Regions from separate parts of the Streptomyces sp. NPDC052064 genome, predicted to be linked through region 1. Evidence: riboswitches for the same ligand, from Rfam matches in the RefSeq annotation. Region 1 holds a riboswitch; the other holds the start of a gene.

Region 1 (15,335 bases):
GCGAGCCGGCCCCGCCGCGACCGCGCCGTCCGGCGGAGCCGCGTGGTGCCGGTGCCCCTGCTGGTGCCCGCCCTGGTCGGTCTGGCGTTCCTGCTGCTGCCCCTGGTCGCCCTGCTCGTACGGGCGCCCTGGCACAGCCTCCCCGAGCAGCTGACGAGCGCCGAAGTGTGGGAGGCACTCCGGCTGTCGCTCCTGTGTGCCACGGCGGCGACGGGCCTGAGCCTGGTCGTCGGCGTGCCCCTGGCCTGGCTGCTGGCCCGTACGCGGTTCCCCGGCCGGGGCTTCGTACGGGCCCTGGTGACGCTGCCGTTGGTGCTGCCGCCGGTGGTGGGCGGTGTGGCCCTGCTGCTCGCCTTCGGGCGCAACGGCGTCATCGGGCAGTGGCTCGACTCCTGGTTCGGGATCACCCTGCCCTTCACCACGACGGGTGTCGTCCTCGCCGAGACGTTCGTGGCGATGCCGTTCCTCGTCATCAGCGTGGAGGGCACCCTGCGGGCCGCCGACCCGCGTTACGAGGAGGCGGCCACCACCCTGGGCGCCTCCCGCTTCACCGCGTTCCGTCGGGTCACCCTGCCGCTGATCGCGCCGGGCATCGCGGCCGGTGCCGTACTGGCCTGGGCCCGGGCCCTGGGCGAGTTCGGCGCGACGATCACCTTCGCGGGCAACTTCCCGGGCCGCACCCAGACCATGCCACTGGCGGTCTACCTGGCCCTCCAGAACGACCCGGCGGCGGCGATCGCCCTCAGCCTGGTTCTGCTGGCGGTGTCCATCGCGGTACTGGCGGCCCTGCGCGACCGCTGGATGACGGCGTCGTGATGTCCGGGACCGACCGCCGGAAGAGGGGCTACCGGCACCGCCCGGATCCGGATGACGGCCCTCGGAACCCCCTGACCCCCTGGACGCGATCCTCATGACCGAGACGACCGAACGCGACGGCGCGACACCCGGCCTCCTCCCCGAGGGCCTCGGCGCCCACCTCGTCGTCGACCGCGGCTCCTTCCGCCTCGATGTCACGCTCACCGCCGCCCCCGGCGACGTCGTCGCGCTGCTCGGCCCGAACGGCGCCGGCAAGACCACCGCCCTGCGTGCCCTCGCGGGCCTCGCCCCGCTCACCTCGGGTCATCTGATGCTGGACGGTACGCGGTTGGACCGTACGCCGCCCGAGTCCCGCCCGGTCGGCGTCGTCTTCCAGGACTACCTGCTCTTCCCGCATCTGACGGCCCTGGACAACGTCGCCTTCGGCCCGCGCTGCCGGGGCGCGAGCAAGGCCGAGGCCCGTGCCCAGGCCGCCGAGTGGCTGGACCGTATGGGCCTGGCCGACCAGGCCGGCGCCAAGCCCCGCCGTCTCTCCGGCGGCCAGGCCCAGCGCGTGGCCGTGGCCCGGGCCCTGGCCACCCGGCCCCGGCTGCTGCTCCTGGACGAACCCCTCGCCGCACTCGACGCCCGCACCCGTCTGGAGGTGCGCGCCCAGCTCCGGCGCCACCTAGCCGAGTTCGAGGCCGTGGCCGTACTCGTCACGCACGACCCGCTGGACGCCATGGTGCTGGCCGACCGTCTCGTCGTCGTCGAGCACGGCCACGTCGTCCAGGAGGGCACGCCCTCCCACATCGCCCGCCACCCCCGCACGGACTACATCGCCCGGCTCGTCGGCCTCAACCTCTACCGGGGACGGGCCGAGGGCCACACCGTCCGGCTCGACGCGGGCCCGGCCATCACGACCACGGAAGAGCTCTCCGGCCCGGCCTTCGTCGCCTTCCCGCCCGGCGCCGTGACGCTGTACCGCGAGCCCCCCACCGGCTCCAGCGCCCGCAACCTGTGGCGCTGCGAGGTCGCCGGACTGGAGACGCACGGCGACCAGATCCGCGCGGACCTCACGGGCGAACTGCCCCTGACCGCCGACCTCACCACGGTCGCCGCCGCCGAACTCGACCTGCATCCCGGCGCCCCGGTCTGGGCGGCGGTCAAGGCGACGCAAACACACGCATACCCGGCATAGGGAACAGATCGGGCTACCGTGCCCCCATGAGCCTGAGCATCCGCAACCAGTTCCCCGGCACCGTCACCGCCGTCACATCGGGCGAGGCCATGGCGACGGTCAGCGTCCGCCTCACCGGCGGCCAGGCCCTCACCGCGGCGATCACCCGCGAGGCGGCGGACGACCTCGGTCTCGCGCCGGGCACCGCCGTGCGCGCCCTGGTGAAGTCGACGGAGGTCTCGCTGGCCACCGTCCCCGTCGAGGGCCTGTCCATCCGCAACCGGCTCCCCGGCACGGTCACGGACATCACGACCGGCGACGCGATGGCGTCCGTCCGGGTCACCGTCGAGGGCGGCGAACTGACCGCCGCGATCACCAGGGACGCCGCGGACGACCTCGCCCTGTCGGCCGGAACCCCCGTTGTCGCCCTGATCAAGTCGACCGAGGTGTCCCTCGCCGCCGAATGACGGGAGGGGCCCCGCACCGCGGAGCCCCTCCCTTACGACCGGTCGGGCCGATCAGTCCTCGTACGCGTCCAGCGGCGGGCAGGAGCAGACCAGGTTACGGTCGCCGAAGGCCTGGTCGATGCGGCGCACCGGCGGCCAGTACTTGTCTGCGGGCGAGACCCCGGCCGGGAAGACGGCCTCCTCACGGCTGTAGGCGTGCTCCCACTCCCCGGCGAGCGTCCCGGCGGTGTGCGGGGCGCCCCGGAGCGGGTTGTCGTCCGCGGGCCACTCGCCGGAGCCGACCTTCTCGATCTCCGCACGGATGGCGATCATCGCCTCGCAGAACCGGTCCAGCTCGGCCAGGTCCTCCGACTCGGTCGGCTCGATCATCAGCGTCCCGGCCACCGGGAAGGACATCGTCGGCGCGTGGAAGCCGTAGTCGATCAGCCGCTTGGCGACGTCGTCGACGCTCACCCCGGTCGCCTTGGTCAGCGGCCGCAGGTCGATGATGCACTCGTGCGCCACGAGCCCGCCGGGGCCGGTGTAGAGCACCGGGTAGTGCGGCTCCAGCCGCCTGGCGATGTAGTTGGCGCTGAGCACCGCGACCTGCGTGGCCCGCTTCAGCCCCTCGCCGCCCATGAGCCGGACGTACGCCCAGGAGATCGGCAGGATGCCGGCGGAACCCCACGGGGCCGCGGAGATGGGACCGACCCCCGTCTCCGGGCCCGCCTCGGGCTGGAGCGGGTGGTTCGGCAGGTACGGCGCGAGGTGTTCACGCACCGCGACCGGACCGACGCCGGGACCGCCGCCGCCGTGCGGGATGCAGAAGGTCTTGTGCAGGTTCAGGTGCGAGACGTCACCGCCGAAGTGTCCCGGCTTGGCGAGTCCCACGAGGGCGTTGAGGTTGGCCCCGTCGACGTAGACCTGCCCGCCCGCCTCGTGCACCTGGGCGCAGATGTCGGCGACATGCTCCTCGAACACGCCGTGCGTGGACGGGTACGTGATCATCAGCACCGCCAGCTCGTCGCGGTACTGCTCGATCTTCGCCCGCAGGTCCTCGACGTCGATCTCGCCGTCCTCGGCGGTCTTCACGACGACGACCTTCATGCCCGCCATCACCGCGCTCGCCGCATTGGTGCCGTGCGCGGACGACGGGATCAGGCACACGGTGCGCTGCTCGTCCCCGTTGGCCCGGTGGTATCCGCGTACGGCGAGCAGACCGGCCAGCTCGCCCTGCGACCCGGCGTTCGGCTGGAGGGACACCTTGTCGTACCCGGTGACCTCGGCGAGACGGTCCTCCAGCTCGCGGATGAGCGTCCGGTAGCCCCCCGCCTGCTCGGCGGGCGCGAAGGGGTGCAGCTGCCCGAACTCGGGCCAGGTGACCGGCTCCATCTCCGTGGTCGCGTTGAGCTTCATGGTGCAGGAGCCCAGCGGGATCATGCCCCGGTCGAGCGCGTAGTCGCGGTCGGCCAGCCGGCGCAGGTAGCGCAGCATGGCGGTCTCGGAGCGGTGCTGGTGGAAGACGGGGTGCGTCAGGTACTCGTCGGTCCGCAGCAGCGCGTCCGGAAGCCCGTCCTCGGTGGCCGCGTCCAGCGCCTCGATGACGCCTTCGAGACCGAAGGCGGCCCACACGGCTCGCAGCTGGGCCCGCGTGGTGGTCTCGTCGCAGGCGATCGAGACGTGGTCGGCGTCGACGAGACGGAGATTGACCCCGTTCTCCTGCGCGGCGGCCACGACGTCGGCGGCCCGGCCCTCGACGCGCACGGTGAGCGTGTCGAAGTAGGAACCGTGCACGACCTCGACACCGCCGCTCGCGAGCCCGGCGGCGAGGACGGTGGCGTACCGGTGGGTGCGCCGCGCGATGCCCTTCAGGCCCTCCGGCCCGTGGTAGACGGCGTACATGCCGGCCATGACGGCGAGCAGCACCTGCGCGGTGCAGATGTTGCTGGTGGCCTTCTCGCGGCGGATGTGCTGCTCACGCGTCTGGAGCGCCAGCCGGTAGGCCCTGTTACCGTCCGCGTCGACGGACACGCCGACGAGCCGCCCGGGCAGGCTGCGCGCCATCTTCTCCTGGACCGCCATGTAACCGGCGTGCGGACCGCCGAAGCCCATCGGCACACCGAAGCGCTGCGTCGTCCCGACGGCGATGTCCGCGCCGAGCTCACCGGGCGACTTCAGCAGCGTCAGCGCGAGCAGATCGGCCGCGACGGTGACGAGCGCCCCGAGCTCGTGCGCCTGGTCGATGACCGGCTTGATGTCCCGTACGGCTCCGGAGGCGCCCGGGTACTGGATCAGCACGCCGTTGATCTCGCGCTCGGCGATCTCGGCGGGAATGCCCTCGCTGAGATCGGCGACGACGACCTCGACGCCGGTCGGCTCGGCCCGGGTCTGGATCACGGCGATGGTCTGCGGCAACGCGTCCGCGTCGACCAGGAACAGGCCCTTCTTGTTCTTGCCGAGGCGCCGCGACAGCGCAAGGGCCTCGGCGGCCGCGGTGCCCTCGTCGAGCAGGGAGGCACCGGAGGTCGGCAGTCCGGTGAGGTCGGCGACCATGGTCTGGAAGTTGAGCAGCGCCTCGAGCCGCCCCTGCGAGATCTCCGGCTGGTACGGCGTGTAGGCCGTGTACCAGGCCGGGTTCTCCATGACGTTGCGCATGATCACCGGCGGCGTGAACGTGCCGTGGTACCCGAGTCCGATCATGGAGCCGAGGACCTGGTTGCGGTCGGCGAGGGAGCGCAGTTCGGCGATCACCTCGGCCTCGCTGCGGGCGCCCGGCAGGTCCAGCGCCTCGGCGCTCTTGATCACGGCCGGGACCGCGGCGGCCGTGAGCTCGTCCAGCGAGCCGTAGCCGACCTGCGCCAGCATCTTGGCGCGGGCCTCGTGGTCGGGGCCGATGTGGCGCTGCTCGAAGGGAACTGCCTCTTCGAGCTCGGAGAGCGGAATGCGATGGGCGGTCATTTGCGGAGGCCTCCTGGTCTGACACGACCTTCGAGGGGCACCACGGGACGGGTACCCGAACGGCCTCCCCCTCTGTCATCTCAACCTGAGAGCTTCACCGGATCGCCCGAAGGCCTCCGGCTTTCACCGTCGGTGAGAGCGGAAGCCGTCGACACCCGCCCTGCTTTCCAGAGTGACCTCGTCCGTGCGGTACGTGAGCCTGAGAGATTCCGGGGAGGATTTGCTCCTTCGGCGCCTCCGATGGTGTCTGGAGGACTCTCCCGCACGGGGTCAGCAGCCGCTGTCAGCGTACCAGCGAGGTCAACGCACGAACCTTCGAGTGGCCGCCTCACCGATTGTGCCGTTTTGTTGTGCTTACGGATGAGTTGCGACCATGTGGAGGGCCCGTGCGAACCGATATCGATCCGCGCAACCTGATCGGCCGCAAGGCGTTCGACCGCAACGGAACCAGGATCGGCACGATCGACGAGATCTACCTCGACGACGCCACCGGCGAGCCGGAGTGGGCTGCCATACGGACCGGCCTGTTCAGCAGGGACGCTTTCGTCCCGCTCGAGCCCAGTGAACTGATCGACGGCGCCCTCCACGTGCCTTTCGACCGTGCCCTGATCAAGGACGCCCCCGACTTCGGCGTGGGCCGCCACCTCTCCCCGGAACAGGAACTCCAGCTCTACCACCACTACGGCCTCGACGTCGCCGCATCTCCCCCGCTCGCGGACCACGACTTCGGCAAGCTGGCAGGCACGGACGAGACGGCCTGAAGCCCCGGCAAGCCGTCCAGCCCTCTAAGGGACAGCGGACCGCAGTCCCACAGCTCCGGACCCACCCTCCGGCCCGCGGCTCTCCTCCGGTCTCGGTAACACCAGCGGCAGCGGATCCGCCGGCTCCAGATCCGGATCGTCGACCCGGAAGGTCCGCACCCGCCCGGGCTCCGAGCCGGGCGTCTCGAACCGCACGGTGACCCGCCCCAGACCGCTGCCCTGCACCCACCCGTGCCCGAACACGGCGTGCCGTACGTCGTGCCCGGCGGGCCACCGCCGCTCGGCGAGCGCCGGCTGCTCCTCGACCGGCGCCACGGCAGGCTCCTCGACCGGCCCCTGCGCCTCCGCCCGCTCCCCCGCCGCCTGCGCGAAGAGATCCTCCTGCGTGTAGTCGGCGAGCCCGCTGACGCCCACCCCGAGCAGCCGCACACCGCCCGTCGTGTCGACCGAGTCCAGCAACCTGGCCGCCGCCTCGCGGATCACCCCGGGATCGTCCGTCGGCCCGCGCAGCGTCTCGGACCGGGTGAGCGTCGAGAAGTCGTACCGCCGCACCTTCAGCACGATCGTCCGCCCGGACAGCCCGGCCCCGCGCAGCCGCCGCACGCACCGGTCGGCGAGTCGCTGCACCTCGAGCCCGACCCGCACCCGGTCGTGGATGTCCACGTCGTAGGTGTCCTCGACCGACACCGACTTCGTCTCCCGCTCCGCCACGACAGGCCGGTCGTCCCGCGCCAGCGCCATGGCGTAGAGCCCGTGTCCGTGCGCCTTCCCCAGCAGCCGGACCAACTCGTCCTCCCCCGCCTCGACGATCTCCTCGACCGTGGTGATCCCGGCCCGCCGCAGATGGTCGCCCGTCGCCGGCCCGACCCCCGGCAGAATCCGCACCGACATCGGCCCGAGCATCGCCCGCTCGGTCCCCGGCGCGATCACCACCAGCCCGTCCGGCTTGGCCTGCTCCGACGCGATCTTCGCGAGCATCTTGGAGGCGGCGAGCCCCACCGACCCCGTGAGCCCGGTGACGGCCCGTATGTCCGCGCGCAACTGCGCCCCGACCAGCCGCGCCGACTGCTCGTCCCAGGCCGCTCCCCCGGCCTCCAGGTCCACGAAGGCCTCGTCCAGACTCAGCGGCTCCACCAGGGGCGACAACGCCCGCAGCAGCTCCATCACCCGCTCGCTGATCGTCCGGTAGAGCTCGAAGCGCGGCACGAGATACGCGGCGTTGGGCGCGAGCCGCCGCGCCTGCCCCATCGGCATCGCCGAATGCACCCCGAAGACCCGGGCCTCGTACGACGCCGTGGCCACGACGCCCCGCGGCCCGAGCCCGCCCACGACGACGGCCTTCCCGCGCAGACTCGGCTTGGACACCTGCTCCACCGAGGCGAAGAAGGCGTCCATGTCGAGATGCAGGATCGTGGGCGCGGTTCTCACAACTCCGATGCTGCCCTACGCCACTGACAACGCCCCGGACAACCGCCCTGACGCCCTGGGAGAAACCGCTTGCATCCCGACGCGGAAACGTCGCGCCTGTAGCGGCCGCGGGGGCACCGCACTGCCGGACGGCTCAAACGGCCCGGTTCCGCCGCCGCGCCAGCTCGTCCGCCGGGTTGGGCCCGACCAGGGTCTCGCCGGTGTCGATCCGCTCCCCGTGCAGCTGGGACAACGCGCTCTCGACATCCCGCCACACCACGCCCACGGCAATCCCGAAGACACCCTGGCCCCCCTGGAGCAGGGCGTGGACCTCATCCGGCGAGGTGCACTCGTAGACCGTCGCTCCGTCGCTCATCAGCGTCATCCGCTCCAGGTCGCGGAAACCGCGTTCTCTCAGGTGCTGGACGGCCGTGCGGATGTTCTGGAGCGACACCCCGGTGTCGAGGAACCGCTTGACGATCTTCAGGACGACGACGTCCCGGAAGCTGTACAGCCGCTGCGTCCCCGACCCGTAGGCGGGCCGCACACTCGGCTCGACGAGGCCCGTGCGGGCCCAGTAGTCCAGCTGCCGGTAGGTGATACCGGCGGCCGCGCAGGCCGTGGGGCCGCGATAGCCGATCTGCTCGGACGCCATGGACGTCGTCCCTCCGCTGCTCGGCACGGCCGTCGGTCGCTGCGGAGCGTGATCAGCCACCCCGCCGGGCTGGGGGCACCCCCCGCTCGGGCGGAGCCGTGAGCCCGGGGGAGGGTACGGACCGCTCGCCCTGAGACTGCGCTCGGGGCCACCCCCAGCCGTACCGTCGCCGCTGCTTCTCACGCCGACCTCCGTCCTTGACCTGCCTTCTCGACGGTAGGCAGTCACCCGGGGTGCGTCAACGATCGCCACACTCGCCACGCCGAGTGATAATCACCCTAGGAGTGGTTTCCCGTGCCCCACCGCGGGGAAAGGCTAGCCGAATGCCTCCGAAACAGGCCGTGTGACGCTCTCACTCGCCTCCGGCACAGCGGGCAATTCCCCCGTCACACATGCGGCGGGCGACCCTGCCGCGGACCACATCGTCCGCCGGGCCGCCCACACGTCTCACTGACCGCTGATACTCCGCGCCATCCGGCTCTTACCGGAATCCGGAGCTCACTGACTGCTGCTACCGAAGTCCTCCGGGGAGATCTGGTCGAGGAACTCGCGGAACTTCTCCACTTCGTCCTCCTGCTCGTCCGGGATCGCGATACCGGCGTCGTCGAGCACCGTGTCACTGCCGTAGATCGGCGTACCGGTGCGCAGGGCCAGCGCTATGGCGTCGGACGGGCGGGCGCTCACCTCGACGCCGCTGGCGAAGACCAGCTCCGCGTAGAAGACGCCCTCCCGCAGGTCCGTGATGCGCACTTCCGTGAGCTCCTGGCCGACGGCTTCCAGCACGTCCTTGAACAGGTCGTGGGTCAGCGGCCGCGCAGGAGCCATGCCCTGCTGGGCGAAGGCGATCGCCGTCGCCTCCCCCGGTCCGATCCAGATGGGGAGGTAACGGTCGCCTCCCACTTCACGCAGCAGCACGATCGGTTGGTTGGAGGGCATTTCCACCCGGACACCTACGACATCGAGCTCGTTCACACAGCAACCCTAGGCCGTGCTCGGGATGTTTGGGTAGTCGGGCCGGGAACAGGCGCCTGTTCCGGCCCTCCGCGACCGGCCGTCTCAGGGCAGCCGCACCCCGAGCGCCGTCTGCACCAGCGCGGCGTGCAGCTTCACCGTGAGCCCCGCCAGCTCCTTGGTGCGGTCCTCCGCATGAGCCCTGGTCTGCGGGTTCCGGTGCCGCTTCAGCGGGGCCACCACCTGGTCCACGAGCCCGGCCTCGCGGTCTGCGGCGGCCTTCATCACCCGCAAGTGCCGCGGCTCGATCCCGAACCGCCCCAGCTCGGCGATGAGCGAGGCCACCGTGGCCGCCTCCGCGTCGTACACGCCGTCCTCCAGTGGGGTGACGAGCCCGTACGACTCCCACTCCCCGAGCTCCTCCTCACCGACACCGGCGGCGGCGAGCAGCTCCTCGCGCCCGATCCTGGCCGCCGTGGGCGCCTCGGGGAACTCGGGCGCGGTGTCGCCGTCGCGCTGACGCCCCAGCGCCGGCAGCTGGACGGCCTCACCGCGCTCCATTGCCTCCAGGTGCTCGCGGATCACCTTCAGGGGCAGATAGTGGTCCCGCTGCATCCTCAGGACATGACCGAGACGCTCGACGTCGTGAGCGCTGAACTTGCGATACCCCGACGGGGTCCGCTGCGGCTCGATGAGCCCCTCCGCCTCCAGGAAACGGATCTTGGAGATGGTGACTTCGGGAAACTCGTCGCGCAGCACGTTCAGCACCGTGCCGATGCTCATCAGCCTGTCCGTGGCGGCGGCGCCGTGCCCGGCACCGCCGCTCGGTGTTTGAAGCATGGACCTTCCCTGACGGACGGACCCTCGCGGGGTTCCCCGGACGGAATCCCGTCAGTAGCCCCGCTGGCTGGCGTAGAAGACCAGCCGGTACTTGCCGATCTGCACCTCGTCGCCGTTGTTGACCGCGACCTGGTCGATCCGCTCGCGATTCACGTACGTGCCGTTCAGGCTGCCCACGTCGGCCACTGTGAACGAACCGTCCTGGCCACGGCGGAACTCCACATGACGCCGGGAGACCGTCACGTCGTCCAGGAAGATGTCGCTCTGCGGATGACGCCCGGCCGTGGTCAGATCGCCGTCCAGCAGGAAGCGGCTGCCCGAGTTCGGCCCGCGGCGCACGACCAGGAGCGCGGAGCCCAGCGGCAGCGCGTCGACGGCCGCCTGCGCCTCGGGGGACAGCGTCGGCATCGGCGTCTGGCCGGTGGTCTCGCTGTCGTAGGCCTCGATACCGGAGATGGAGATCGTGGAGGTCGTCTCGGACGGACGCTCCGCCGCCGCCCCGGCCCGCAGCGGCGCGCCGCAGTTGGAGCAGAAGCGGCTGTTCTCCGCGTTGCGGTTACCGCACCTCGTACACACCAGGGCCGACATCGGATCCTCCTGCCGCGGCTGCCCATCGGGGGCATTGGACGCATACGGGTCGGAAAACCCTCCACCCGCACCTGAGGTTGACGGTTGCCCGAAACCTATGCCGCCGGGCTGCGCAGGGTCAACCGACGGCGCGCCCTGACCTCCGGAAATGTCACCGCCCGGGCCACCGACCTGGTCCCGGAACAGCGGCCGCTGGCCCTCCGCGTCAGGCTGTGCGCGATGGCGAGCGGTCGCGTTGTCGCTGCCCTCTCGCGCGCTCTTGCCGAACAACTTCGCAAACAACTTCACGGGCGATTCCCCTTGACCGAAACAGACCCGCCCGTGGGGCAGGACGAACCCTGACTGAACACTCTGGCCGACCCGGACATCCTGACAACGTCCGTCTGCACCAGACAGTTTCCACCACGCACCACCCATTCGGTGCGCCGACCCCCCGCAACCTCATGCCCTCGCCGAAGGTCGCCCATGCACCCCCGGCTCACTGGGAGGACGACCGAGCGTAGTCAGGCCGCTTCACCGCCCGCAAGGCGTCCACGACGATCTTGGTCGACCGCTCGATGGTGACCGTGGCCTGTTCCTTCTCGAGAGTCTGCACCACGCCTCCGGGGATGTTGAGCGCCGGCTCGAGGTCCTGCGGTTTGCCGATGACCTTGAAACGATAGGGCGCGTTGATCTTGTTCCCGTCGACGCTCACACCCTTGCCGGAGTCCGTCAGATACGTGCCCGCGACGACCCGCACGCCGTTCACCTGGATCGCCTCGGCACCCGCCGCGCGCAGCTCCTGGATCGCGTCGAGCAGCATGTCCGCCTCGACCGTCCCCTTCGTGTCCTCGATGGTCATGGTGATGCCGGGCCCCTGCGCGGCCACCGTGCCCGCCAGGATGCCGAGTTGCCTCTCCTTCTCGATGGTCTGCTTCCGGGCCTCCTCGGCCTGGTCCGAGCTGTTCTCCAGCTCGTCGCGCTGCTTCTCGAGGCCCTGCTTCTCGTCCTCAAGACGCTGCGTACGGTCGTCCAGTTCATCGAGGATGCGGACAAGATCTTCCTGACGGGCACCGCGCAGCGCGCTGTCACTGTCGCTGTTCGAGGCCACCTGCACGGCCAGCCCGAATCCGAGGCCGAACAGCAGCACCGCGACGATGAGTTGGGCCCGTGAGACCCGCGGCGGCCACAGCCCCTTCACCAACCGCTGCCGACCGGTCAGCTGCGGCTCGGGCTCGGCGGCCGCCTGCGGTTCAGGCTCAGGAGCCGCCTGCGGTTCGGGTTCCGGTTCCGAAGTGTCCTGGGCAGCAGGCGCCGACGCGGACACCTCTTGGGGCAGTTCCTCGCGCAGCCTGTTCCCCGACTCGCCGTTCCCGTCACGCTGGTCCGCGCGCGTGGCGCCGGTCTCCTCGGGGCCCTTGTCGTCGCGCTCGCTCATCGGCCTCACGCCCGGAACACGTGCCGACGGATCGCCGCGGCATTGGAGAAGATTCGGATACCGAGGACGACCACCACACCGGTGGACAGCTGGGCACCCACGCCCAGCTTGTCCCCCAGGAACACGATCAACGCGGCCACCACCACGTTCGACAGGAACGACACCACGAAGACCTTGTCGTCGAAGATGCCGTCGAGCATGGCCCGCAGGCCGCCGAAGACGGCGTCGAGCGCCGCCACGACAGCGATCGGCAGATAAGGCTCGACCACCGCCGGAACCTCAGGCCGGACCAAAAGGCCGGCCACGACTCCCACGACGAGGCCCAGTACGGCGATCACGATGTGCCCTTCTCGCTCTTCTCAGTGCTCGGCTGTGCTGTACGTACGATCACACTCGGCGCGGCAGGCAGCCGGAGGTCGTCCTCCACGGAGATGGCTGTCCTGACGCCGTAGCTCTCCTGGAGCGCGTCGAGGTACAGCCCGTCCGCGCTGTTCTGGAACCGAGTGCTCAGCCGCTGCCCGTCCCCCACCGCGAGCACCGTGTACGGCGGCACCAGCGGCTTGTTGTCGACCAGTATCGCGTCCCCCGCGGCCCTGATCGCGGACAGCGCGGTCAGCCGCTGCCCGTTGATGGAGACGGCCTCGGCGCCCGACTCCCACAGCCCGTTGACCACGCGCTGCATGTCCCGGTCCCGCACCCGGCCGGTGTCGGAGAACCCCGTGGTCTCGCGCGGGTCGCCGTCACCGCCCGCGCCGGCGTCCTTGGCGTCGTTCACCACCAGCTTCACGCCGGGGCCGTGCACGGCTGTGGCGCCCGACTGGATGCCCACGATCTCGGACTCGGCGCTGCCACCACTGTGCTTCAGCGCTTCCCGTTGGCGCGCGCTCACATCCTCGCGCAGCCGGTCGACGGAGTCCTCCAGCTTGTCCGCCGCCTCGGCCTCCCGGTCGATCCGGTCGACCAGCTCCTCGCGCTCCTTGGCGACGACCGGAGCGGCGACCCGCGCCTGCGCCGCTCCCACGGTCACGACGAGGGCCGCGAGCACCAGGCCGGCGGCGAATCCCAGCTTCGCCCTGAGCGTCCTCGGCATGCCACCGTCGCCCGCGGCCTTCTTCCGCGCGGCGGCCTCGGCGTATCCGTCGTCGAGGCTGTGGTCCATGACGTTGGTGATCAACGACATGGACGCGTCCGGGCGCCTGGGCCGCGTCGGTGTGCTCCGAATGGGGGGTTGCTGCGGCATGCCGCACATCGTCGCACGTCGCGGCCACTACCTCCGAACGGCCCCACCGGCGTGCCGGACAGGCCCCCTTGGGGACACTTGTCCGGCACGCACGCGTGCAGGCCGTTCTACCGGCCAGCGCTGTCCACGACCGCCGACCACTCGTCCAGCAGGGCCTGCGCTGAGGCGTCGTCCGGCCCCTCGGCCCACAGGTGGGTGACCGCCTCGGCCGGGTCGGGCAGCACCATCACCCAACGGCCGTCCGTCTCCACCACGCGCACGCCGTCCGTGGTGTCCACGAACCGGTCTCCGGCAGCCTCGACGACTCGCCGCATCACGAGCCCCTTGACGGCCCACGGAGTCGCCAGATCCCGCTTCAGGACGTGCGCCCGCGGAATCCGCGCGTCGATCTGGCTGAGCGTGAGCTGCGTCCGCGCCACGAGCCCGATGAGCCGCACGAAGGCCGCGGTGGCGTCGTAGACGCTGCTGAAGTCGGGGACGATGAAGCCGCCCTTGCCGTCGCCGCCGAAGATCGTCCCTTCCTCACCGCCCACGCGCGTGAGGTCGTCTGGAGACGTGGTCGTCCACTCGACCTGGGTCCCGTGGTACGCCGCCACCTGCTCGGCGATCCGGGTCGTGGTCACCGGCAGGGCGACCCTGCCGCTGCGCCGCTCGGCGGCGACTAGGTCCAGCATCACGAGCAGCGCCCGGTCGTCCTCGATGATGCGCCCCTTCTCGTCGACGAGGGACAACCGCTCACCGACGGGATCGAACCGCACCCCGAACGCGGCCCCCGAGGACGCAACGATCTCACCGAGACGCACCATCCCCGACCGCCGCATGTCCGCGGTCTCCGTCGGCCTGGACTCATCGAGACCGGGATTGATGGTCAGCGAGTCGACACCGAGCTTCCCGAGCAGACTCGGCAGCACGAGTCCCGCACTGCCGTTGGACGCGTCGACGACGACCTTCAGCCCGGACTCGGAAATACCCGTCGTGTCGACATTCCGCAGCAACGACCCGGTGTACGAGTCGAAGACGCTGGCCGGGAAGTGCAGATCCCCGATCTCACCCGGGAACGCCCGACGGTATTCCTGCCGCGCGAACACCCGGTCCAGCTTCCGCTGGCTGCCCTGCGACAGGTCGGCACCGTTCCCGTCGAAGAACATGATGTCCACGGAGTCCGGTACCCCGGGCGTCGTACGGATCATGATCCCGCCGGCACTGCCACGCGCCGTCTGCTGCCGGGCCACAGGCAGCGGCACGTTCTCCAGGTCCCGTACGTCGATGGCACTGGCCTGCAACGCGGAGATCACCGCTCGCTTCAGCGCGCGGGCACCACGCGAGTGGTCGCGGGCCGTGGTGACGGTCGAGCCCTTTTTCAGGGTCGTCGCATAGGCACCGGCAAGCCGTACCGCCAGCTCCGGCGTGATCTCCACGTTCAGGATTCCGGACACGCCACGGGCGCCGAAGAGGTGCGCCTGTCCCCTGGATTCCCAGATGACCGAGGTGTTGACGAAGGCACCGGCTTCGATGGTCTTGAACGGATAGACCCGCACATTGCCTTGAACGATCGATTCTTCACCGATCAGGCACTCATCACCGATGACCGCCCCGTCCTCGATCCGCGCGGCGCGCATGATGTCGGTGTTCTTTCCGACCACGCAGCCGCGAAGATTGCTGTGCGGCCCTACGTAGACGTTGTCGTGAACGACGGCCTTGTGCAGAAATGCGCCGCTCTTGACGACCACATTGGAGCCCACGACGGTGTGCTCACGGATTTCGGCGCCGGCCTCGACCTTGGCGTAGTCGCCGATGTAGAGCGGCCCGCGGAGCTCGGCGTCGGGATGGACCTCGGCCCCCTCCGCGACCCACACTCCGGCGGAGATCTCGAACCCGTCGATGTCGACGTCGACCTTGCCCTCCAGGACGTCGGCCTGCGCCTTCACATAGCTCTCGTGCGTGCCGACGTCCTCCCAGTACCCCTCGGCGATGTAGCCGTAGACCGGCTTGCCTTCCTTCATCAACTGCGGGAAGACATCGCCGGACCAGTCGACGGGCACATCGGGCTCGACATAGTCGAAGACCTCGGGCTCCATCACGTAGATGCCGGTGTTC
Region 2 (15,335 bases), on a different contig from region 1:
CGCCGCACCGGTCAGCAGCACGTCGACCGTGTCGGACGCACGGCCCGTCCGGTCCATCAGTGCCGTCAGGAAGCGGGCGTTCATCGTGGCCGCGAGCCGGTCGCAGTCGGTCCCGGCCAGCGTCCGGCGCACCCAGTCCGGATCCTCGTCCGTGAAGACGACCGAGTGAGCCGTGAAGGCGATGACCCCGGCGTCCCGGGCGGAGGGCTGGCTCACGATCGTCGTCCCGCCGTCCGCCGGCGGGAAGACGTTCCGTGCCGCCGCGTCGAGAATGTCCCGCAGAGCTGCCGCCACGGACGCCTCCTTGAGTCTCCACCCACTGGAAGGCCCAGACTCCCAGACATGATCGACGACGGCACCGGACTGCTCACCATCGGCGAACTGGCCCGGGTCACCGGACTGACCGTGCGCACCATCCGGTACTGGTCCGACGAGGGCGCGCTGCCCCCGGTGGCCCGGTCCGCGGGCGGTTACCGGCTGTACGACGCCGCGTCCGTGGCCCGCCTGGAGCTGATTCGTACCCTGCGCGAACTCGGCCTCGGGCTGGCGGACGTCCGCCGGGTGCTGGCCGGTGAGGCGACGGTCGCGCAGGTCGCGGCCGCGCACGTGGTCGCGCTGGACGCGCGGATCCGGTCGCTCAAGGTGACCCGTGCGGTGCTGTCGACAGTGGCGAAACGTGGTTCCGGCGCGGAGGAGATGACGCTCATGAACAGACTGGCACGCCTGTCGGCGGCCGAACGGCGGCGCATCGTGGAGGAGTTCGTGGACGAGGTGTTCCGCGGGCTGGACACCGCGGACCCGGTGATCCGTGAACGCATGCGGAGCACCGCCGCCGACCTGCCCGAGGAACCGACACCCGAGCAGGTGGACGCCTGGCTGGAGCTGGCCGAGATGCTCCAGGACCCGGGCTTCCGGGCCGAGATGCGCAAGGTCGCCGAGTTCAACGCGGCTGACCGGGGGCATGACACGCCCGCCGGGGCGTCCCTGTGGTTCTCCCGGCGGCTCGTACAACTGGGAGCCCGGGCCCGCGAGCGCGGCATCGCCCCCGACTCCCCGGAGGCCGCGGAGGTGCTGCGCGAACTGCTCGGCGACGCCGACCCCGGCACCGTGCTGGACCGGTTGCGGTCGCACGCCACCAACCGGGTCGCCCGCTACCGAGAGTTGCTCGCCGTCGTGAAGGGAACCGGGCCCGACGCGGCATACCGCGAGGAGTTCGCCTGGGTGGTCGCCGCACTGGAGGCGCATACGGGCAGTTAATCTGACCTGCGTCAGTAAGACGCAGAACACGAGAGTAGGGGCGAATCGGTGGCGGACATCGAGGAAGCACGCAAGCAGTTCGAGCAGATCGATACGGACGGTGACGGATTCATCACCGCTGCCGAGTTCAAGTCCGCCCTGGCCCGGTCGGGCGACTGGAACGTCACCGAGTCGGTCGCCGAGGTCGTCATCAAGGCCCGCGACCTCGACGGCGACAAGAAGCTGAGCTTCGACGAGTTCTGGGGCTACCTGAACAAGTGACGCCGGCGCTGTGAGGAGGGGCCCGGTCCGTCCTCGGACGGACCGGGCCCCTCCTCCTCACACCCGCCGTGCCGTGCGTACGCTCCAGCGGCCGTCGTGCCGTTCCAGCGTCAGCGACAGGTCGAAGCACTTGCCGAGCTGGTCGGCGGTCAGCACCCCGGCCACCGGGCCGCCCGCGAGCGGACGCCCCTCGCGCAGCAGCAGGGCGTGCGTCGTGTGGGCCGGCAGCTCCTCCAAGTGGTGGGTGACCAGGACCGTCGCCAGGTGCGGATGCTCCCGGCTCAGATCCTCCAGCGCCCGGAGCAGCTGCTCACGGCCCGGCAGATCCAGTCCGGTCGCCGGCTCGTCCAGGAGCAGCAGCCGCGGCTCGGGCATCAGCGCCCGGGCGATCAGGGCCCGGCCGCGCTGCCCCTGGGAGAGCGTGGGCCAGCGCGCCTCACGGTGCCCGGCCAGCCCCAGCGTCCGGATCAGCCGCTCCGCCCGCTCCCGCTGCTCCTGCGCCGGACGCCACCGGGGCAGCGGCTCCACCGAGTTGGTCAGGCCGGTCAGGACGACGTCCCGTACCCGCAGCGGTGAGGTGAGCGGATGCCGCGGGTCGACATGCCCGACGTGCGCCCGCAGCTCCCGCATGTCGACCCGGCCCAGCCGGTGGCCCAGCACCTCCACGGAGCCCCGGGTCGGGTGGACGAGCGCGCCGAGCAGGCCGAGCAGGGTCGACTTGCCCGCGCCGTTCGCGCCGAGCAACGCCCAGTGCTCACCGGCCCGGACGGTCAGCGACACCTCCGCCAGGATCGGCCGGCCGTCGCGTACGACGTGGACGTCCTCGGCGCGCAGGACGACCGGCGTCACCCCAGCGCCCTGTTCACCGCGGACAGCACCGCCTGGACCGAGGCGCCCAGGGCCGAGGAGTCCCGGCCCGCGCCCCAGCACGTCCTGCCGCCGACACGGCACTCGGCGAAGGCGTTCGTGCCCTCGTCGCCGCTCTGTTCGCAGAAGTCGAGCACGTCGACGCCGATCCCGGCCCCGGCCAGCGCGTCGACGAACGCGGAGACCGGGCCGCTGCCGGTGCCCTCGTAGTCGCCGGTGCGCTCGCCGGTCCGCAGCGTGCACACGAAGCGATGGCCGCCGGCCTCGTCCCGGTGCACGGACCAGGCCTCCAGCCCCACCTCCCCGTCCTCCACGACGTACGTCGCCCGGAACAGCGCGTACAGCTCCTTCGCCGTCATCTCCCGCCCGCTGTCGTCCGTCGCCTCCTGCACGGCCCGGGAGAAGTCCGGGCGCATGCGCGCGGGGATGTCGACGCCGTGGTGGGTGTGCAGCAGGTAGGCCATGCCGCCCTTGCCCGACTGCGAGTTCACGCGGATCACCGCCTCGTAGGAGCGGCCCACGTCGGCCGGGTCGATCGGCAGGTACGGCACCGACCAGGGGGCCTGCCGCTCGGGCACGCCCAGCTCCCGGGCCCGTTCGGCATGCCGGGCCAGTCCCTTGCTGATCGCGTCCTGGTGGGTGCCCGAGAAGGCGGTGTGGACGAGGTCCCCGGCGTACGGGTGGCGTGGGTGCACGGGCAGCCGGTTGCAGTGCTCGACCGTCTCCCTGACCGTGTCGATGTCCCTGAAGTCGATCATCGGGTCGACGCCTTGGGCGTACAGGTTGAGCGCCAGGGTCACCAGGTCGACGTTGCCGGTGCGCTCCCCGTTGCCGAACAGGCAGCCCTCGATGCGCTGGGCACCGGCCAGCACGGCCAGTTCGGCGCAGGCGACGCCGGTGCCCCGGTCGTTGTGCGGGTGCACGGAGAGGATCACGCTGTCGCGGCGGGCCAGATGTCGGTGCACGTACTCGATCTGGTCGGCGTAGACGTTCGGTGTCGCGATCTCCACGGTCGCCGGGAGGTTGTGGGTGACCGGTCGGTCCGGGCTCGCGTCCCACAGCTCGGTCAGCCCGTCGCACAGCTCCAGGACGAAGTCCGGCTCGGTCAGGTTGAAGGTCTCCGGGGAGAACTGGAAGCGGACGTACGAGGCCCGGTCCGCCCGGCGGGCCATGTGCTCGGCGGCCTCCCGAACGGTCCGCCACACCTCGGCCCGGTCCCGCCCCAGGACGACGTCCCGCCACACCGGCGAGGTCGCCATGTACAGATGCACGACAGCCCTGGGCAGCCCCTCGATCGCCTCGAAGGTGCGGTCGATCAGGTCCCGGCGGGCCGCGGTGAACACGACGGGCGTGACATCGTCCGGGACGGCGCCGGAGGTCACCAGGTGGCGTACGAAGTCGAAGTCGGTGCGGCTCGCCGAGGGGTAGCCGACCTCGATCTCCTTGAAGCCCATGCCGGTCAGCAGGTCGAAGAAACGGCGTTTGCGGGGCGTGTCCATCGGCTCGGCGAGGGCCTGGTTGCCGTCGCGCAGGTCGACGGGGACCCAAAGGGGGGCGCGCTCGACGCGGGCGGCGGGCCAGTCGCGGTCCGCGGCGGGCACGGGCACGCGCTCCTGAAAGGGACGGTAGCGGTGGAAGGGCATGGGGCCCGGGCGCTGGGGGTTCCAGGCCGGGGCAGGGGTGGTGGTCATCGTCGGCTGTCGCCTTCGGCTCGGTCGGACGCTGACCGGCAGCACGGCGCCCCGCGGCGGGGTGCCGGTCGCGTCAGGCCCCGCCGCGGCAGCCGAGAAGAAGGAGACCACGGAACGTCATGCGCAGTACGCTATCCACCACTCAGGTCCTCAGACAAGTCGAATCCCCTCCACTTCTCAGACAAGTTGGTGAACCACATGCCGCTCGGCGCCGTCCGCCCCAGCCCCCTGGTCGAGCAGGCCGCCGCCCGGCTGCGCGAGCAGATCGCCGGCGGCGACTGGCCGGTCGGCACCCGGCTGCCGGGCGAGACCACACTGGCGAAGGAACTGGGCGTGGGCCGCTCCACCGTTCGTGAGGCGCTGCGCGCGCTCGCCGGAGCCGGACTGGTCCGGCCCCGCCAGGGCGCCGGCGTCTTCGTCATCGCGACCGAGCCGGTCGAGGACTGGCCGACCCGTCTGCGCCGGGCCGCCGTGACCGACGTCTACGAGGTCCGGATGGCCGTCGAGGTGCACGCGGCCCGGCTCGCCGCGCGCCGCCGCACCCCCGAGGACGTCACGGCGCTCCGGGCCGCGCTGGAGGGCCGCCGCGCCGCCGGTACGGCCGACGACGCCGCCTTCGTCGACGCGGACATCGCCTTCCACGCCGCCGTGGTCGCCGCCGCCCACAACCCGGTGCTCGCCGACCTGTTCGCCGAGTTCACCCCCGTCCTGCGCGAGGGCCTGATCGAGCTCCTGTCCCTGACCGGCCTGCGCGCCGACGACCCGGACACCGGCGACGAGGCGCACGAGGCCCTCGTCCGGGCGGTGGCGGACGGGAACGCGGAGGGGGCGGCGGAGGTGCTGCGCGGGGAACTGGAGGATCCGTTCGCGCCGGCCCCGACCCGGGACCCGGAGTAGCCCCCGGAGGCCCGTCCGCGCCCGCCCGGGACCCGGAATAGCCCGCCTGCCCCGGAGGTTGGCCTGGTCACGAGGGCCCCGCCAGGAGGCCCAGGCGTCACCGACTCCCGGAAGGGCGAGGCGAGGACATGAAGATCGGCATCATCGGAGCGGGCAACATCGGCGGCAATCTGACCCGGCGGCTCACCGCCCTCGGTCACGACGTGTACGTCGCCAACTCCCGAGGCCCGCACACGCTCACGGCCCTGGCGGAGGAGACCGGCGCGACACCCGTGACGGTCGAGGAGGCACCGCGGGGTGCCGAGATCGTCGTCGTCACCGTTCCGCTGAAGGCGGTCCCGGACCTGCCGTCCGGCCTGTTCGACGAGGTGGCGGATGGCGTGGCGGTCATCGACACCGGCAACTACTATCCCCGGCACCGGGACGGCAGGATCGCCGCGATCGAGGACGAGGGTCTCACCGAGAGCCGCTGGACGGAACGCCAGATCGGCCACCCCGTGATCAAGGCCTTCAACGGCACGTACGCCCAGGACATCCTGGACCGCCCGCTCCCGGCCGGCGACCCCGACCGCATCGCCCTCCCGGTCGCGGGCGACGACGAGGCGGCCAAGCGCAAGGTACGGGACCTGGTCGACGAACTCGGCTTCGACACCGTCGACGCGGGAGGCATCGACGACTCCTGGCGCCAGCAGCCCGACACCCCGGTCTACGGCCTGCGCGGCGGTGTCGAGGTGGTCACGAAGGCCCTGGCGGAGGCGTCCCCGGAACGCACGCCGGAGTTCAGCGGCTAGGACCTGCACTCAGGCATCCGCCGCCCACTTCCGCAGTGCCGCCTTGCTCTCGAAGTCCGCCACGTTCTTGTCCAGCGGATCGTCGGTGTACTGGTGGAATCGCCACTTGGCCTTGATGCGCGGCTTCCCGGCACTGACGTAGTCGGCGATCCACAGGCCGTCGCCCGCGTAGGAGGTTTTGTCAATGGTCAGCCAAAAGTGCCTGTTCGCATAGAGAATGACCTGGTTGTCCGGCCGAAGGTCCTTCAGTTTCCGGATGAACAGGTCCTTCTCCGCGTTGCTCGCGTGCGTCCCGTTGCTGGTCGTCTCCCAGTCGACGGCGAGGATGTCGCCCGGCCGGTCCGGGGCCTTGGCGACGAAGTACTCGGCCTGGGCGGTGAGGTTGCCGGGCCACAGGAAGTGGTAGAAGCCGACGACCAGACCGGCGTCGCGGGCCCGCTTCGTCTGGGCGGCGAGTCTGGGGTTGACGTAGGAACGCCCCTCGGTCGCCTTGACGAAGACGAAGGAGAGGCCGTCGGTGTCGTAGGAGGAGGACTGGTAGGCGCTCACGTCGATGCCGCGCAGCATGGGGTCTCCCTGAAGTGCTGGTGAGGGGAGGGGAGTTGGATGGTGCCTACCACCATGGCACGGGCTGCCGTGGGCTGCCGTGGAAATGCCGACTCGGGTGGGCCCGCCGTACCGCCGCCACGACATCGGTGTTTTCCGGTCCGTCTCGCCACAGTGCCCACCGCCTGGTGCTCGGAGGGCCCAGACTGTGCGGAAGGCGGTGGTCCGGGTGAGCGTAGCGCAGGCCACGACGACGAACGAGAACGGTGTCTGACCAGATGACGACAGCACACACCCCCGCGGTGAACCCGACGGCAGCGGACGACGGCGGCGAGGCCGGGAGCAGCACGGTGCTCTACCTCGGCCTGCGGAGCTCCCCCCTCGAATGGCGCGCGGAACTCGACGCCGCCGCCGCACGGGGACTCGGCGTCCACGTCGCGTCCGACACCGACGTCTCCCACACCGGGCTGCCCGACCACCGGATCGGCTCCTTCGACTGCGGCTCCTCGCTCCCGGAGCAGGCCGCTCAGGCCTCCCCGGACCAGGCCCCCGCCGCTGTCGCCTGCTGGGGCGACAAGTACGTCGGCCTCACCGCGCTGCTCGCCGAGCGGTTCGGAGTGCGCGGCATCGGTACCGACGCCGCGGCCGTCACCACGGACAAGGCGGCCCAGCGCCGGGCCATGGAGCCGTACGGGCTCAACCCGCCCTGGCGGGCGGGCCGCACGCTCGACGACCTGCGCGCCGCCACCTCGGAGCTCGGCGCCGCGGGCCGGCCCCTGGTGTTCAAGCCCGCCCACTGCTCCGGCGGTCGCGGCATGGCGCTGATCACCCAGGACACCGGCCTGGACGAGGTGTTCACGCTCACGGCCGCCAACTACTCCAAGACCAGCGACTTCCTGGTCGAGGAGTACGTCGACGGCTCCGAGCACTCCGTCTCCGGCGTCGTCTCCGACGGCACGGTGCGGATCCTCGGTGTCACCGACAAGAGCGTCGACGGGCCGTTGTCCCCGTCGTGGGCCACGGCTGTCCCCTCCGCCCTGGCGGACACTCAGGTCAAGGACCTGATGCGGGCCGCCGAACAGGCCGTGCTCGCCGTCGGCCTCGGGAGCGGGGGGTTCCACGTCGACCTGCGGCTCGGCTCCGCGGGCCCCGTCGTCCTGGAGGTCGGCGGACGGCTCGGCGGCGACCTGATCAACTCCCACCTCATCCCGTACGCGCACCAGGGGGCCGTCCGGCCGTACGAGGCGCTGCTCGCCCTGCTCACCGACGGAGAGCTGCCCGGCGAGACCCCCGAGCCGGGCCGCGGCGCGGCCATGGTGCTGCTGTCCAAGGACGGGCGCCCGGCGGCCGAGGTGGCCGTGGCGGCGCTCGCCCACCCGCGGGTCGTCCTCGCCGAGGACTGGCCCGATACGGACACCGTGGTGGCGGTCGTGGTCACCGAGGACCCGGCCGATCTGCCCGCGGCCGTCGCGGACGTCCGCGAGTCGGCCGGGGACCGCCGGCCCCGCAACCGCGTCCGGCCTTCGAGGAGCTGACGCGCCTCACCGGCACGGGCGGGGACCGCGTCTTCCACCACGACCGCGACGACCGCTGCCCTGCGTCGTGCGGGCCGTCAGCACTCGATGATGTTGACCGCCAGCCCGCCCCGCGCCGTCTCCTTGTACTTCACCGACATGTCCGCGCCGGTGTCCTTCATCGTCTTGATGACCTTGTCCAGGGACACCTTGTGGGAGCCGTCGCCGCGCATCGCCATGCGCGCGGCCGTGACGGCCTTCACCGCGGCCATGCCGTTGCGCTCGATGCACGGGATCTGGACGAGGCCGCCGACCGGGTCGCAGGTCAGGCCGAGGTTGTGCTCCATGCCGATCTCGGCGGCGTTCTCGACCTGCTCCGGGGAGCCGCCGAGCACCTCGGCCAGCGCGCCCGCCGCCATCGAACAGGCGGAGCCGACCTCGCCCTGGCAGCCGACCTCGGCGCCGGAGATGGAGGCGTTCTCCTTGAACAGCATGCCGATCGCGCCCGCGGCGAGCAGGAAGCGGACCACGCCCTCCTCGTCCGCGCCGGGCACGAAGTTGACGTAGTAGTGCAGGACCGCCGGGATGATGCCGGCCGCGCCGTTCGTCGGGGCGGTGACGACCCGGCCGCCGGCCGCGTTCTCCTCGTTGACCGCCATCGCGTAGAGCGTGATCCACTCCATGGCGAGGGCCTTCGGGTCGCCCTCGGAGCGCAGCTTGCGCGCGGTGTTGGCGGCCCGGCGGCGCACCTTCAGACCGCCCGGCAGGATTCCCTCGCGGGACATGCCGCGCGCCACGCACGCCTCCATCACCCGCCAGATCTCCAGCAGGCCGGCGCGGATCTCCTCCTCGGTGCGCCAGGCCCGCTCGTTCTCCAGCATCAGCGCGGAGATCGACAGGCCCGTCTCCTCGGTGAGGCGCAGGAGCTCGTCGCCCGTGCGGAAGGGGTACTTCAGCACGGTGTCGTCGAGCTTGATGCGGTCCGCGCCGACCGCCTCCTCGTCGACGACGAAGCCGCCGCCGACCGAGTAGTACGTCTTCGTCAGCAGCTCCGCGCCCGAGGCGTCGTACGCCCACAGGGTCATGCCGTTCGCGTGGTACGGCAGGGCCTTGCGGCGGTGCAGGACCATGTCGTCGTCGTAGGAGAACGCGATCTCGTGTTCGCCCAGCAGCCTCATCCGGCCGTCGGCCTTGATCGTCTCCACCCGTTCTTCGGCCGTCTCCACGTCCACCGTGCGCGGCGAGTCGCCCTCCAGGCCGAGCAGCACCGCCTTGGGCGTGCCGTGGCCGTGCCCGGTGGCGCCGAGCGAGCCGTAGAGCTCGGCGCGGACTTTCGCGGTCGGGGCCAGCAGTTCCTCGTTGCGCAGCCGCCTGGCGAACATCCGGGCGGCGCGCATGGGGCCGACCGTGTGGGAGCTGGACGGGCCGATGCCGATCGAGAACAGGTCGAAGACCGAGATGGCCACGGGGACTCCTGACTACGGGGGTGGTGCGAGGGGGCAGGGCGCCCCGCCCACGCGGGACGGGGCGCCCTGAAAGGTTTCTTCGTTATGTGTTCAGACCCGGGTACAGCGGGTGCTTGTCGGCCAGGGCCTTCACCCGGGCCTTGAGGGCCTCGGCGTCGTGGGACGGCTTCAGCGCCTCGGCGATGACGTCCGCGACCTCCGCGAAGTCCTCGGCCTGGAACCCGCGGGTGGCCAGGGCCGGCGTGCCGATCCGAAGGCCCGACGTCACCATCGGCGGGCGCGGGTCGTTCGGGATCGCGTTGCGGTTGACCGTGATGCCCACCTCGTGGAGGCGGTCCTCGGCCTGCCGCCCGTCCAGCTCCGAGTGACGCAGGTCCACCAGGACCAGGTGCACGTCCGTGCCGCCGGACAGAACGTCCACGCCCACGGCCCGGACGTCGTCCTTCACCAGACGCTCGGCCAGGATGCGGGCACCCTCCAGCGTACGGCGCTGGCGCTCCTTGAAGTCCTCCGAGGCCGCGACCTTGAAGGCGACCGCCTTGGCCGCGATCACGTGCTCCAGCGGACCGCCCTGCTGACCGGGGAAGACAGCGGAGTTGATCTTCTTGGCGAGCTCGGCCGTGGAGAGGATCACACCGCCGCGCGGGCCGCCCAGCGTCTTGTGGGTGGTCGTGGTCACCACGTGCGCGTGCGGGACCGGGTTCGGGTGCAGCCCGGCCGCGACGAGCCCCGCGAAGTGCGCCATGTCGACCATCAGGTACGCGCCGACCTCGTCCGCGATCCGGCGGAACGCGGCGAAGTCCAGCTGCCGCGGGTAGGCCGACCAGCCCGCGACGATCAGCTTCGGCTTCGACTCCTTCGCCAGCCGTTCCACCTCGGCCATGTCGACCCGGCCGTCTTCGCCGACGTGGTAGGCGACGACGTCGTAGAGCTTGCCGGAGAAGTTGATCTTCATGCCGTGGGTCAGGTGCCCGCCGTGCGCGAGGTTCAGACCCATGATGGTGTCGCCCGGCTTGAGCAGCGCGAACATCGCGGCCGCGTTGGCCTGGGCGCCCGAGTGCGGCTGCACGTTGGCGTGCTCGGCGCCGAACAGCTCCTTGACGCGGTCGATCGCGATCTGCTCGACCACGTCGACGTGCTCGCAGCCACCGTAGTAGCGGCGGCCCGGGTAGCCCTCGGCGTACTTGTTGGTGAGGACCGAGCCCTGCGCCTCCATGACCGCGACCGGGGCGAAGTTCTCCGAGGCGATCATCTCGAGCGTGGACTGCTGGCGGTGCAGCTCGGCGTCGACCGCGGCGGCCACGGCCGGGTCGAGCTCGTGCAGGGGTGTGTTCAGGACGGACATACGGCTACGACTCCTCAGCCGGCGGAGAACGCGGTGTACTCGTCGGCGGAGAGCAGGTCGCCCGGCTCCTCCGCGACCCGCACCTTGAACAGCCAGCCGCCCTCGAAGGGCGCCGAGTTCACCAGCGACGGGTCGTTCACGACGTCCTCGTTGACCTCGGTGACCTCACCGGAGACGGGGGAGTAGAGGTCGGACACCGACTTGGTCGACTCCAGCTCACCGCAGGTCTCGCCCGCGGACACCGAGTCACCGACCTCGGGGAGCTGGACGAAGACCACGTCGCCGAGCGCGTTGGCCGCGTGCTCCGTGATGCCGACCGTCGAGACGCCGTCCTCGGCGGCCGACAGCCACTCGTGCTCCTTGCTGTAACGCAGCTGCTGGGGGTTGCTCATGGCCTGGATTCTCCTGTACGCGCGGGAGTGCTGTTGACGGGGGACTGCTGGTGAGCTGGGACGAAGGGCGACGGGGGCGCTTGCCGCGGCCCCCGGCCAGTGTCTACTTCTGCCGCTTGTAGAACGGCAGCGCCACGACCTCGTACGGCTCGTGACTGCCCCGGATGTCCACGGCCACGCCTGGCGTCCCGGGCGCGGCGTGCGCGGCGTCGACGTACGCCATGGCGATGGGCTTGCCGAGGGTGGGGGAGGGGGCGCCGGAGGTGACCTCGCCGATCACCTCGCCGCCGGCGACGACGGCGTACCCGGCGCGCGGGACCCGGCGGCCCTCGGCGACGAGCCCGACGAGCACGCGCGGCGGGTTCTGCTCGGCCCGGGCGGCGGCCTCGCGCAGGGCCTCGCGCCCCACGAAGTCGCCCTCCTTCTCGAACTTCACCACCCGGCCGAGACCGGCGTCGAAAGGCGTCAGGGAGGTGCTCAGCTCGTGCCCGTACAGCGGCATGCCCGCCTCCAGGCGCAGCGTGTCGCGGCAGGACAGCCCGCACGGGACCAGTCCGGCGCCCTCGCCCGCCTTGGTCAGGGCCTGCCACACCTCGACCGCGTGCTCCGGCTTCACGAACAGCTCGAAGCCGTCCTCGCCGGTGTAACCGGTGCGGGCGATCAGGGCCGGGACCCCGGCGACGGTGCCGGGCAGGCCGGCGTAGTACTTCAGCCCGTCGAGGTCGGCGTCGGTGAGGGACTTCAGGATCCCGGGGGACTCCGGGCCCTGTACGGCGATCAGCGCGTAGGCGTCCCGGTCGTCGCGCACCTCGGCGTCGAAGCCGGCGGCTCGCTCGGTCAGCGCGTCCAGGACCACCTGGGCGTTGGAGGCGTTGGCGACGACCATGTACTCGGGGGCCTCGGTCTCGCCCAGCCGGTAGACGATCAGGTCGTCGAGGATGCCGCCGTCGGCCCGGCAGATCATGGTGTAGCGGGCGCGGCCCGGCTTGACGCCGCCGATGTTGCCGACGAGCGCGAAGTCGAGCAGGGCGGCGGCCTGCGGACCGGTGACGGTGATCTCGCCCATGTGGGAGAGGTCGAAGAGCCCGGCCTTCGTGCGCACGGCGGTGTGCTCGTCGCGCTCGGAGCCGTAGCGCAGGGGCATGTCCCAGCCGGCGAAGTCGGTCATCGTCGCGCCGAGCGAACGATGCAGGGCATCGAGCGCGGTGTGGCGGAGTTCTCCTGTACTGCTCATCGGTCGCGTCTCCCAGGGGCATGACGGGCGAGGTCGTTCCTCCCCATCTGTCATCGGAACCTGAGAGGTTCGCCATGACCACGGGGGACACGGCTTGCACCTTGGGTGGAGCCACGCCCGTCGCCTCGACGACAGGAGATGGCCCGCTTTTCAGATGTGCCTCGCCCGCGCGGTAACGGGGCCTGAGAGATTCAAGGGAGGGACTTGCTCCTTCGGCGCCCCAGCGTCAGACGGTGCTGGGGACTCTCCCGCGCGGATTCAAACGGCCGGTATGCAGTTGGCGCGCACATCATTGCACGCATCGTCGCGGGGTGGCAGGGCACCACCCTGTAGCAGGCCTGTTGCAGGAAGAGGACTAAAACCAGAGACATCGGGCATTACCTTCTCTTTACGCTCAGCGGGGATGGGACTCCATACCTGGCCCCAGGGGAGGACGATCACGGTGAACAGGACCACCGCGTACGCCACGACATCGGGCGTCGCGCTGCCCGAGCAGCCGGCCGTTCCGGCACGCGCGGCCTGTGGCCCGCTGCCGGTGCCGGTCGTCCGCGACCTGCGCGAGCGCGCAGGCCGCAGCCCGCACGCGCTGCTCTTCGGCGCCCGCGACCTCGTCGTGGTCACGGGCCTGCCCGGCAGCGGCAAGTCCACGCTGATGCGGCGCACCGTGCCCGGCCGGCGCATCGACTCCCAGGACACCCGAGACCGCTGGGACGGCCGCATGTCGCGCTTCCTGCCGTACGCGGTCTACCGCCCGCTCGTCCGCCTCGCCCACTACACCGGGTTGCGGCGCGCCCTGCGCACCGGGGAGGGCGTCGTGGTGCACGACTGCGGCACCCAGGCCTGGGTCCGCCGCTGGCTGGCCCGCGAGGCCCGCCGCCGGGGCGGCACCCTGCATCTGCTCATGCTCGACGTCACCCCCGAGGAGGCCCTGGCCGGCCAGCGCGACCGCGGCCGCGGTGTCTCGCGGTACGCGTTCCTGCGCCACCGCGCGGCGACCACCCGCCTGTTGCGCTCCGTGGAGCGGGGCGAACTGCCCGCGGGCTGCGGCTCGGCGATCCTCGTCGACCGGGACGCGGCGGACACCCTGCGCCGGATCGGGTTCATGGGCTGACCGCCGGCGGCCGGCGAGCCGCTAGCCTTTTGAGTCACAGCAGTGGTTCCAGGCAGGCGGTAGGCAGATGGACTTCCCGGCGGACTTCTCCGCGGACTTCCCGGCGCACACGCAGACCCACCCGCACGGCGGATGGCCCGGCAACGAACTGGAGGAGGTGCTCTCGGCCTCCCTCGGCGCCGGGCCGTCGGCCGGCGGGCGGATCGTCGAGGTGCTCGGCCGGAGTTTCGTCTGGGTCCCCCTGCCGAGTGGCGGCGGCCCCCAGAGCGGCCCTCTCGACCTGCCCGGGATAGAGATCGAGGGCCAGGCGTACGTACCGGTGTTCAGCTCCGAGGAGCAGTTCCGCCAGGTCGTCGGCTCCCATATGTCGTACACCATCGCGCCCGCCGTGGAGTTCGCCCGCGGCCTGCCCCCGCACGCCGGGATAGCCGTCAATCCGGGCGGGGTGGTCGGCATACCGCTCCCGCCGCCCGCCGTGGCCGAGCTCTGCAGGGCCGGCCGGACACCCTTGGACGGCCCCGCGAGCGGCGGCCGGGTCCGCCTCTTCGAGCCCGACTGGCAGGACGACCCGGTGGACTTCCTCGCCGCCGCCTCCGCCGAGTTCGAGGCGATCGGCGTCGTCGTCACGGCCCGCCGCTGCCTCGCCGCGATCGAGACCGCCGACCCGGTGATGTTCGTGGGCGTCGAACTCTCCCAGTGGGAAGGTGACCTGCGAGCCCTCCCGCTGGAGGCCCTGTCCCGAGCCGTGACCAAGTCCCCGGCCCCCTGGCCGGTCAACCTGGTCCTCCTGGACGTGGCGGAGGACCCGGTGGGCACCTGGATGAAGGACAGGGTCCGGCCCTTCTACCAGCGGTAGGGCAACCGGCCGAGGGGTGCGGGGCTGTAGCATCATGCGGCTCCGCCGCGTGGGCGCGATCGACCACGAACAACCCGCGGCCGCGAGACGACACCAAGCTCCGAGCTCATGGGCGGGCTTAAGCTAGGTCACGGTCGAGGCGTTGTACGAAGGGGCGGTAAAGGTGAGCGCGAGCGGCACGGCCGCGGCCGGACAGGTCGAGCACATGCTGCGCCAGGTCACGCCCGGGCGTTACGACGCCTACGAGGCACTCCTGCGCGCGCTCGCCACCCCGCACACCGGCCAGATCTGGATGCTTCTCTGGCACGGCCAGGCGGGCTCCCCCGACGCCCAGTACGGGAACATGGAGGTCGACGGCTACGGCTACGCCCCCTGCGTGACCTCGGCCCAGGAGCTCTCGGCCAGCGGCTGGAACCGCTCGTACGAGGTGGTCGACGGAATCGACGTCGCCCGCGCCCTCTACCCCGACCACTACGGCCTCTGGCTCAACCCGCACGCCCCCGGCGGCGGCGTCGGCATCCCGTGGCTCGACCTGCGCCGCGTCGCCACGGGCCTGGACCGCCAGCCCGCCGGACCGCTGCGGCTGTCCGAACCGGCCATCGAGATCCCGCAGTTCTACGCCCTGCTCGCGCAGAACGCCCACCGCACCCCGGCCGTCCGCTCACTGCGCCGGGCCTGGGTGCAGCCCGCGCTCGGGGCGCCGTATCTCGCCATCGGACTGGATGTGTACGACACCTCGCCGCCGGCGGTGGATTCCGTGCGCGCGATGATGCAGCAGTCCCTCGGTGCCGTACCGGACGGGCTGCCCGTCTCGACCGTAGCCATGTCCGACGAACACGACCCGGTCGCCATGTGGCTGCGTGCGAGCGCCCGCCCCTTCTACGACCGCGAGGCCCACGCCACCGCCCCTGTCCAGGCCCCGGCCTCGGGCTACGGCTTCCCCCCGGCTCAGGGCAGGTACTGACCCGCCCCGCGGCCGACCCGCGGGCCCCCGATTCCCACTCTCAAAACGAGACAGGCTCTCAGCTCTTCGCGCGTAGATAAGGGTGAAAAATGAGAGTATGCCCTAAAGTGCCCCTATTGCAGTGCGTCCGACCCCCGTTACCC

The links. A riboswitch is a leader RNA that binds a small molecule or an ion and turns the genes downstream of it on or off. The one in region 1 is predicted to bind glycine.
Region 2: another riboswitch for glycine. It lies ahead of gcvT (glycine cleavage system aminomethyltransferase GcvT); the one in region 1 lies ahead of gcvP (aminomethyl-transferring glycine dehydrogenase).

The regions. Positions count from the first base shown of each region.
Region 1 covers NZ_JBVJJE010000010.1:332,681-348,015, forward strand. Annotated here, with positions in the region: gene ACZ6TU_RS27640 (ABC transporter permease) at 1-816, shown strand, start outside; gene ACZ6TU_RS27645 (ABC transporter ATP-binding protein) at 911-1,996, shown strand; gene ACZ6TU_RS27650 (TOBE domain-containing protein) at 2,023-2,442, shown strand; gene gcvP (aminomethyl-transferring glycine dehydrogenase) at 2,494-5,379, opposite strand; glycine riboswitch at 5,557-5,652, opposite strand; gene ACZ6TU_RS27660 (PRC-barrel domain-containing protein) at 5,766-6,140, shown strand; gene ACZ6TU_RS27665 (DNA polymerase IV) at 6,165-7,568, opposite strand; gene ACZ6TU_RS27670 (MerR family transcriptional regulator) at 7,702-8,385, opposite strand; gene ACZ6TU_RS27675 (bifunctional nuclease family protein) at 8,701-9,174, opposite strand; gene ftsR (transcriptional regulator FtsR) at 9,259-9,993, opposite strand; gene ACZ6TU_RS27685 (FHA domain-containing protein) at 10,045-10,998, opposite strand; gene ACZ6TU_RS27690 (DUF881 domain-containing protein) at 11,060-11,998, opposite strand; gene ACZ6TU_RS27695 (small basic family protein) at 12,004-12,336, opposite strand; gene ACZ6TU_RS27700 (DUF881 domain-containing protein) at 12,333-13,247, opposite strand; gene ACZ6TU_RS27705 (sugar phosphate nucleotidyltransferase) at 13,346-15,335, opposite strand, start outside.
Region 2 covers NZ_JBVJJE010000008.1:300,296-315,630, reverse strand. Annotated here, with positions in the region: gene ACZ6TU_RS23390 (GNAT family N-acetyltransferase) at 1-294, opposite strand, end outside; gene ACZ6TU_RS23385 (helix-turn-helix domain-containing protein) at 343-1,257, shown strand; gene ACZ6TU_RS23380 (EF-hand domain-containing protein) at 1,306-1,518, shown strand; gene ACZ6TU_RS23375 (ABC transporter ATP-binding protein) at 1,576-2,367, opposite strand; gene ACZ6TU_RS23370 (2-isopropylmalate synthase) at 2,364-4,076, opposite strand; gene ACZ6TU_RS23365 (FadR/GntR family transcriptional regulator) at 4,275-4,973, shown strand; partial or broken gene ACZ6TU_RS23360 (NADPH-dependent F420 reductase) at 5,093-5,764, shown strand; gene ACZ6TU_RS23355 (GH25 family lysozyme) at 5,774-6,331, opposite strand; gene ACZ6TU_RS23350 (ATP-grasp domain-containing protein) at 6,589-7,845, shown strand; gene ACZ6TU_RS23345 (L-serine ammonia-lyase) at 7,923-9,290, opposite strand; gene glyA (serine hydroxymethyltransferase) at 9,373-10,635, opposite strand; gene gcvH (glycine cleavage system protein GcvH) at 10,650-11,027, opposite strand; gene gcvT (glycine cleavage system aminomethyltransferase GcvT) at 11,131-12,261, opposite strand; glycine riboswitch at 12,299-12,421, opposite strand; glycine riboswitch at 12,422-12,522, opposite strand; gene ACZ6TU_RS23325 (AAA family ATPase) at 12,704-13,372, shown strand; gene ACZ6TU_RS23320 (enhanced serine sensitivity protein SseB) at 13,440-14,228, shown strand; gene ACZ6TU_RS23315 (enhanced serine sensitivity protein SseB C-terminal domain-containing protein) at 14,392-15,192, shown strand.